2 regions of the Streptomyces sp. NPDC001594 genome follow, and region 1 is predicted to be linked to the other one. Evidence: riboswitches for the same ligand, from Rfam matches in the RefSeq annotation. Region 1 holds a riboswitch; the other holds the start of a gene.
The links. Region 1 has a riboswitch for ZMP and ZTP ahead of glyA (serine hydroxymethyltransferase). Riboswitches for the same ligand answer to the same signal wherever they lie in the genome.
Positions count from the first base shown of each region.

Region 2: it holds a riboswitch for ZMP and ZTP, as region 1 does, so the genes downstream of both, ACFY0O_RS16350 (bifunctional 5,10-methylenetetrahydrofolate dehydrogenase/5,10-methenyltetrahydrofolate cyclohydrolase) here and glyA (serine hydroxymethyltransferase) in region 1, are expected to answer to the same signal.

Region 1 covers NZ_JBIAVB010000004.1:351,229-355,373, forward strand. Annotated here, with positions in the region: gene trpS (tryptophan--tRNA ligase) at 1-944, opposite strand, end outside; gene glyA (serine hydroxymethyltransferase) at 1,217-2,485, opposite strand; ZMP/ZTP riboswitch at 2,521-2,611, opposite strand; gene rocD (ornithine--oxo-acid transaminase) at 2,729-3,937, shown strand; gene ACFY0O_RS10595 (glutathionylspermidine synthase family protein) at 3,972-4,145, opposite strand, start outside.
Region 2 covers NZ_JBIAVB010000007.1:116,227-120,371, reverse strand. Annotated here, with positions in the region: gene ACFY0O_RS16360 (RNA polymerase sigma factor) at 1-989, opposite strand, end outside; gene ACFY0O_RS16355 (methyltransferase domain-containing protein) at 1,207-1,968, opposite strand; ZMP/ZTP riboswitch at 2,038-2,137, shown strand; gene ACFY0O_RS16350 (bifunctional 5,10-methylenetetrahydrofolate dehydrogenase/5,10-methenyltetrahydrofolate cyclohydrolase) at 2,211-3,056, shown strand; gene ACFY0O_RS16345 (NAD(P)/FAD-dependent oxidoreductase) at 3,166-4,145, opposite strand, start outside.

The sequences.
Region 1 (4,145 bases):
GCCTTCTCCGCGCCCTTGGCCAGCACGGCGTCCAGGGTCTCGGGGTCGTCCAGGAACTCCTGGGTGCGCTGCTTGAAGGGTGTGACGAAGTCGACCATCACGCCGGCCAGGTCGGTCTTGAGCGCGCCGTAGCCCTTGCCCTCGTACGCGGCCTCCAGGGCGGGGATCGACTCGCCCGTGAGGGTGGAGTAGATCGTGAGCAGGTTGCTGACGCCGGGCTTCTTCTCGGCGTCGAAGCGGATCTCGGCCTCGGTGTCGGTGACCGCGCTCTTGATCTTCTTCTCGGTGGCCTTGGGCTCGTCGAGGAGGCTGATCAGGCCCTTGGGGGAGGACGCGGACTTCGACATCTTGATCGACGGGTCCTGGAGGTCGTAGATCTTCGCGACCTCCTTGACGATGTGCGCGGCGGGGAGGGTGAAGGTCTGGCCGTAGCGGTGGTTGAACCGCTCGGCGAGGTCGCGGGTCAGCTCGACGTGCTGGCGCTGGTCCTCGCCGACGGGGACGGCGTTCGCCTGGTAGAGCAGGATGTCGGCGACCTGGAGGATCGGGTACGTGAACAGGCCGACGCTGGCGCTGTTGACCCCGCCCTTGGCGGACTTGTCCTTGAACTGGGTCATCCGGCTGGCCTCGCCGAAGCCGGTGATGCAGTTCATGACCCAGGCGAGCTGCGCGTGCTCGGGGACGTGGCTCTGGATGAAGAGCGTGCAGCGCTCGGGGTCCAGCCCGGCGGCGAGGAGCTGCGCGGCGGAGAGGCGGGTGTTCGCGCGGAGGTCCTTGGGATCCTGCGGCATGGTGATCGCGTGCAGGTCGACGACCATGTAGAAGGCGTCGTGCGACTCCTGCAGGGCGACGTACTGGCGGATCGCTCCGAGGTAGTTCCCGAGGTGGAACGAGCCGGAGGTGGGCTGGATGCCGGAGAGCGCGCGGGGACGGTCAGAAGCCATGCCGCCATTCTCTCAGGTACCGACCCGCCTCCGGCCCCGCCCTTGAGGCTCCGCTGCGCGGGGCGCCCCTGGGGGCTCCGCCCCCAGACCCCCGCGCCTCAATCGCCGGCGAGGCTGGATTTTGGCGCGCCTGGTCCGTCGCCTGCGGGCAACAGCCGCGGGGCTGGATTTCGCGGAGCGAAATTCCAGCCCGCGCTGGGGGCACCTCCCAGCGGTAGCTGGGGGGAGATTGAGGCGCGGGCGCGGTAGCGCCGTGTCTTGAGCGGGGAGAACTACGCGACCGGGAGGCCCGGGGCCGGGTACGCGGCCAGGAGGTCGGCCACCTCGGACCGGATCGCGGCCAGGGTCGGCTCGTCACCCTTCGCGGCGGCGTCGACCGCGCGGGAGATCCAGTCGGCGACCGCCGGCATGTGGTCGACCGACAGGCCCCGGGACGTCAGCGACGGCGTACCGATCCGGATCCCCGAGGGGTCGAACGGCTTGCGGGGGTCGAACGGGACGGTGTTGTAGTTGACCACGATGCCCGCCCGGTCGAGGGCCTTGGCCGCCACCTTCCCCGGCACGCCCCGCGAGGTCAGGTCCATCAGGATCAGGTGGTTGTCCGTGCCGCCCGACACCAGGTCGAAGCCCCGCTCCAGCAGCGCCGCCGCCAGCGCCTTCGCGTTGGCCACGACCGCGTGCGCGTACGCCGTGAAGGACGGCTGGGCCGCCTCGTGCAGGGCCACCGCAATGCCCGCCGTCGTCTGGTTGTGCGGGCCGCCCTGGAGGCCCGGGAAGACCGCCTTGTCGATGGCCTTCGCGTGCTCCTCCTTGCACATCAGCATCGCCCCGCGCGGCCCGCGCAGGGTCTTGTGAGTGGTCGTGGAGACCACGTCCGCGTACGGCACCGGCGACGGGTGGGCCCCGCCCGCGATCAGGCCGGCGATGTGCGCCACGTCCGCGACCAGGACCGAGCCCGCCTCCGCCGCGATCGACGCGAACGCCTCGAAGTCGATCGTGCGGGGCAGGGCGGTGCCGCCGCAGAACAGGATCTTCGGCCGCTCGGCGAGGGCCAGCTCGCGCACCGCGTCGTAGTCGATCAGGCCGTCCTCGGCCCGCACGCCGTACTGGACCCCGCGGAACCAGGAGCCCGTCGCCGAGACGCCCCAGCCGTGCGTCAGGTGCCCGCCCATCGGCAGGGCCATGCCCATCACCGTGTCGCCGGGCTCGGCGAAGGCCAGGTAGACGGCCAGGTTGGCCGGGGACCCGGAGTACGGCTGGACGTTGGCGTGGTCCACCCCGAACAGGCCCTTGGCCCGCTCGACCGCGAGGGCCTCGACGCGGTCGATGTTCTGCTGGCCCTCGTAGTAGCGGCGGCCCGGGTAGCCCTCGCTGTACTTGTTCTGCAGGACCGTCCCGGATGCTTCGAGCACGGCCGCGGAGACGTAGTTCTCGCTGGGGATCAGCCGCAGCGTCTGCGCCTGGAGGGTCTCCTCGGCGGTGACGAGCGCGGCGAGGTCGGGGTCGGTGGCGAGCAGGGCGGGCTGGCGGTGCGCGGTCATCGCGGCTCCTCCGGGGTCGATGTCGTCTCTCGTCCCCGCGAGGCCCAGGCGAGCGGCCCTGTGTGCGGTCGTGCGCGCACGACTCCCCCGGAGTTGGTTCTCCGTACGCCAGTCGCCGTGCGTACCGAACACCTTAGCGGGCGCCGCGCCCCGGAGGTTTCCGCGTCCACGATCCGAGCGACGATACAAAGGACGCCACCCATGTCACCCGCGTCACCAGCCAGACGGACGATCGGAGACCCCGTGTCGAGAACAGCTGATGCCATCCGCTCCGCCGACGAGCACAGCGCGCACAACTACCATCCCCTCCCGGTCGTCGTGGCCTCGGCGGAGGGCGCGTGGATGACCGACGTGGAGGGGCGGCGCTACCTCGACATGCTCGCCGGGTACTCGGCGCTCAACTTCGGCCACGGCAACCGGCGTCTGATCGACGCCGCCAAGGCCCAGCTGGAGCGGGTCACCCTCACCTCGCGCGCCTTCCATCACGACCGCTTCGCCGAGTTCTGCACCGAACTCGCCGCCCTGTGCGGCAAGGAGACGGTGCTCCCCATGAACACGGGCGCGGAGGCGGTGGAGACGGCGGTCAAGACGGCCCGCAAGTGGGGCTACGAGGTCAAGGGCGTCCCGGACGGCCAGGCCAAGATCGTGGTCGCCGCGAACAACTTCCACGGCCGGACCACGACCATCGTGTCCTTCTCCACGGACCACGAGGCCCGCGACCACTACGGCCCCTACACCCCCGGCTTCGAGATCGTCCCGTACGGGGACCTCACCGCCCTCGCCGCCGCCGTCACCGCCAACACCGTCGCCGTGCTGCTGGAGCCGATCCAGGGCGAAGCGGGCGTCCTCGTCCCGCCGCCCGGCTACCTGGCCGGGGTACGGAAGCTGACGCGCGAGCGGAACGTGCTGTTCATGGCGGACGAGATCCAGTCGGGCCTCGGCCGCACCGGAAAGACCTTCGCCTGCGAGCACGAGGACGTCGTCCCGGACGTGTACGTGCTGGGCAAGGCGCTCGGCGGCGGCGTGGTGCCGGTGTCCGCCGTGGTCGCCGACCGCGACGTGCTCGGCGTGTTCCGGCCCGGGGAGCACGGCTCCACCTTCGGCGGGAACCCCCTTGCATGCGCCGTCGCCCTGGAGGTGATCGCGATGCTGCGCACCGGCGAGTACCAGCAGCGCGCCGCCGAACTCGGCGACCACCTGCACCGGGAGCTGAACCTGCTGACCGGCGGCGGCGCCGTGACCGCCGTGCGCGGCCGCGGGCTGTGGGCGGGCGTGGACATCGACCCGGCGCGCGGCACGGGCCGGGAGGTCTCCGAGAAGCTGATGGCGCGCGGGGTCCTGGTGAAGGACACCCACGGGTCGACGATCCGGATCGCTCCGCCGCTGGTGATCTCCAAGGAGGACCTGGACTGGGGTCTGGAGCAGCTGCGCGTGGTCCTCGCCGCCGGCTGACGCGCCGCCTGTGGGGGCAGCCGGTCCGGTGCCCCTACAGGATCACGTGCGGCAGGAAGCGGGCGTACTCGTCCGTGACCGGGCCCGCCGACTCGCGGATGCCGAGTCCGGCCGCCTCCTCCTCGACCACCCACGCGCCGAGGACGACGCGGTTGCCGTCGAAGTCGGGCAGCGGGGAGAGGGCCTGGAAGACGTACGTCTCCCCCTC
Region 2 (4,145 bases), on a different contig from region 1:
TCCACGGCGCGGATCAGGCCGACGTTGCCCTCCTGGATCAGGTCCAGGAAGAGCATGCCGCGGCCCGTGTAGCGCTTGGCCAGGGAGACCACGAGGCGGAGGTTGGCCTCCAGCAGGTGGTTCTTGGCGCGGCGGCCGTCCTCGACGAGGATCTCCAGCTCGCGCTTGAACGCGGGCTTGTGGTCCTCCTCCTCTTCGAGCTTGTACTCGGAGAAGAGACCCGCCTCGATGCGCTTGGCGAGCTCGACCTCCTGCTCGGCGTTGAGCAGCGGCACCTTGCCGATGAGCTTGAGGTAGTCCTTGACCGGGTCGGCGGTGGCGCCGGCGACCATGACGGTCTGCGCCGGGGCGTCGTCCTCGTCCTCGTCGGACAGCACGAACCCCTGGGCGCCGGCCTTGGGGGCCTCTTCCTCGGGCTCGTCGGCGAGGTCCTCGACCGCCCAGTCCTCGCCCTCGACGGCCGGGGTCTCGGCGTCGTCGGCGTCCTTGGCGGTGGTCTTCTTCGCGGCGGTCTTCTTGGTGGCCGTGGCCTTCTTGGCCGCGGTCTTCTTGACCGTGCGCTTCTTGGGCTCGGCGGCGGCCTCGGCCGACACCTCCTCCGCGGCGGCGGCCGACGGAGCGGATATCGCCGCGGCGGCGGCCGGGGCGGCGGCCGAGGCCTTGCGCGCGCCGATGGGGCGCGGCGCGGCGGCCGCCTTCTTCGTCACGGTGCGGGCCGGGGCGGCGGCTGCCTTGCGGGGCTTCTTGGCAGCAGCCTTCGTGGCGGGGGCGGCGCTGACGTGGAGGGCGACGCCCTCTTCGTCCAGGACCTGGTTCAGGCTGCGCAGGACCCGCTTCCACTGGTCCACCGGGATGCGACCGGCCTCGAAGGCCTGGCGCACGTCGTCACCGTTGATGTGACCCTGCTCGCGGCCGCGCTCGACGAGCGCGACGAGGGCCTCCGATTCGGCGATCTCCGGAGGGAACGTACGGGACGGGCTGAGCGACACAAGGAGCCTCTCGTTGCGAACAGATTAAGGGGTGAGCGGGAATCATCGCGCGGACTCGGGAAACAGTCCCCATGGGGGGCTGTATTCCGGGGCCGCGCGAGGACACCTGTCGGTTCATCGCATGCCCGAGTCGATTCGTTACGCGCTGAATTGAGTGACCTGCGCCACGCTGTGGCCGGGCAACCGATCCGGCGCGCTCACCCTCCCCTCGATCCGGTCACTCCGGCTTGCGGGCCTCGATGAGGAACCGGGCGGTGTGCGCGACGAACGGACCCTCGCGTTCGATCCGTTCGTGGAGCTCGCGCAGCCGGTCGCGGTACTGCCCGACCGTGAAGCCGGGAACCATCCAGATCACCTTCCTCAAGAAGTAGATCACGGCTCCGATGTCGTGGAACTCCGTACGCAGCCGCTCGGAGCGCAGGTCGGTCACCTCCAGGCCCGCCTTCCGTGCGTCGGCCCGCGCGTCGTCGGGGTGGCGGGCGCGCCGGACCTCCTCCGGCTGGGGGCCGAGGAAGTACTCGACGAGCTCGAAGACGCTGGCCGGGCCGACCTGCTGCGAGAAGTAGGTGCCGCCCGGGGTCAGCACCCGGGCGATCTCCTCCCACCAGATGGTCACCGGGTGCCGGCTCACCACCAGCTCGAAGGCGCCGCCGCCGAAGGGCAGCGGCGGCTCGTCCGCGTCCGCGACGACCACGGCGCCCAGCGGGTGCAGCAGCCGGGTGGCCTTCTCGATGTTGGGCGGCCAGGACTCCGTGGCCGCCGTCAGCGGCGGCAGCGGCCCCGCCCCGGCGAGGACCTCACCGCCCCCGGTCTGGATGTCCAGGACCGAGCGGACCCGGGACAGGCGCTCGCCCAGCATCCGCTGGTAGCCCCAGGACGGCCGCTGCTCGGTGGCCCGGCCGTCGAGCCAGGAGAAGTCCCAGCCGTCGACGGAGACGGACTCCGCCTCGGCGACGAGATGGTCGAAAGTGCGCGTCATGTCTCGATCGTCCCAGGCCGGGCCCCGGTCATCCACCGGATAAGCCGGTGGACGGTTCGATTACAGTGGGAGCAGGGCCGTGACTGGCGTTCGGGTGGATCACCACCGGGGAGCGGCCCGGCGTACGCACCTCCCCGTACGTCGAGTGCCGCGCGCCTGGGCGACCGCGATCCGCGAACAGCGATCCGCAGCGACGTTCAGGAGACCCCGTGACGACTGCCCCCTCGGCCACCGCCCAGCTCATGGACGGCACCGCCCTCGCCCGCCGCATCTCCGAGGAGACCGCCGCCCTCGCGGCGAAGATCACCGAGCGCACCGGCACCGCCCCCTGCCTGGCCACCGTCCTGGTCGGCGAGGACCCCGCCTCCGTCACCTACGTGCGCATGAAGCAGAACCGCTGCGCCAAGGCCGGGATCACCTCCCGCCACGTGGCCCTCCCGGCGGAGACCACCACCGAGGAGCTCGTCGCCACGATCACGGCCCTCTCGGAGGACCCCGAGATCAGCGGCATCCTGCTCCAGCACCCGGTCCCGCACCACATCGACGAGCGGGCCGCCTTCGAGGCCATCGCCCCCGGCAAGGACGTCGACGGGGTCACCATGCACTCCTTCGCCGCCATGGGCTTCGGCCTGCCCGGCTTCGTCTCCTGCACCCCCGGCGGCATCATGCGCCTGCTCGCCGAGTACGAGGTGGACCTCACCGGCAAGCACGCCGTCGTGGTCGGCCGCAGCGCGATCCTGGGCAAGCCCGCCGGGATGCTGCTGCTGGAGCAGAACGCCACCGTCACCTACTGCCACTCCCGCACCAAGGACCTCTCCTCGATCGTCCGCCAGGCCGACGTGCTGGTCGCCGCCGTGGGCAAGGCCGAGTTCATCCGGGGCGAGGACATCAAGGAGGGCGCCGTCGTCCTGGACGCGGGCTACAACGAGGGCAACGTCGGCGACGTCCACTTCGAGTCCGCCGCCGCCCGCGCCTCCCTGATCACCCCGGTGCCCGGCGGTGTGGGCCCCATGACCATCGCGGTCCTGCTGGAGCAGACCGTCCACGCCGCGGCCGCCCAGGCCGGCCTGGACCTCGCGGACCTCTGAGCCGGCCCCGAGCCCCGCTCCCCGCTCCCCGAGCGCCCCGGACCCCGGCGGTCCGGGGCGCTCGCCCGTTCTTCCCCGGCACGGAGCGCACGGAGGCCTTGCCGGCGCCTCACCGGGAGGCGGGGCCCGCGGGCCCCGCCTCCCGGGGCGGACCCGCCGGGCCCTCGGGGCCGCCCGCCGGGCCGGCGCCGCCCGCCGTCGCGTCCAGCCCGGCGACCGCCCGCTCGGCGGCCGTCAGCGGCGGGCCCTGGAGCATCCCCCGGGAGGGGGACCGCAGCACCCTCCAGAGCACCTCCGGGCGGAACCAGGCGGTTGGTGCGCTGGACATCGTGATGACCTCGAAGAAGGCGGCCGTGAGCGGCTCCTCGACGGTGGCTCCGGCCATCAGCCGGTTCACGTACGCGTCCAGCAGGCCCCGCCCCGGCCTCGGGCGCACACCGGTGGCTCCCGGGTAGAGGACGTCCTGCGAGGTGGCCAGGCTCCAGGCGGCGGCCACCTGCGGGGTGAGCGCACGCTGCGCCGCCCTGCCGAAGCCGGGCCGCGCCAGCCCCCCGGACCGCAGCAGGGCGCGGACGGCGAGCAGCCCCTTGGCGGCGACCGACATGCCCTGCCCGTAGAGCGGGTTGAAGGTCGCCACCGAGTCCCCCACGGCGAAGAAGCCGTCGGGCAGGGCCGTCCGCTCGAAGTACAGGCGCCGGTTCGCGGTGCCCTGGGTGACGGCCACGTCCGTCAGGGGGGTCCGCCCTTCCAGCAGCCGCCCCACGACCGGGTCCCGCAGGTCCTTGGCGAACGGGACGAAGGCCTCGGGATCGCCGGTCGGCTGCCCGCCCCGGGTACCGGAGAGGGTGGCCTGCCACAGGCCGTTCTCGATGGGGACGATCGTCGCGGTGCGGCCGGGCACGGGAACCCGGGGGTCGGACTGGACGTTGACGATGGGGAAGCCCAGGGCGTGCGCCCCTTCGGGCGCCCGGAAGATCCGTGTCGCGTAGACCAGCCCGGAGTCGACCTCGGCCTGTGGGACGACGCCCGCGCCGAGGTCCTCCAGCCAGAGCCGGGAGCGCGAGCCGCGCCCGCCCGCGTCGACCACGA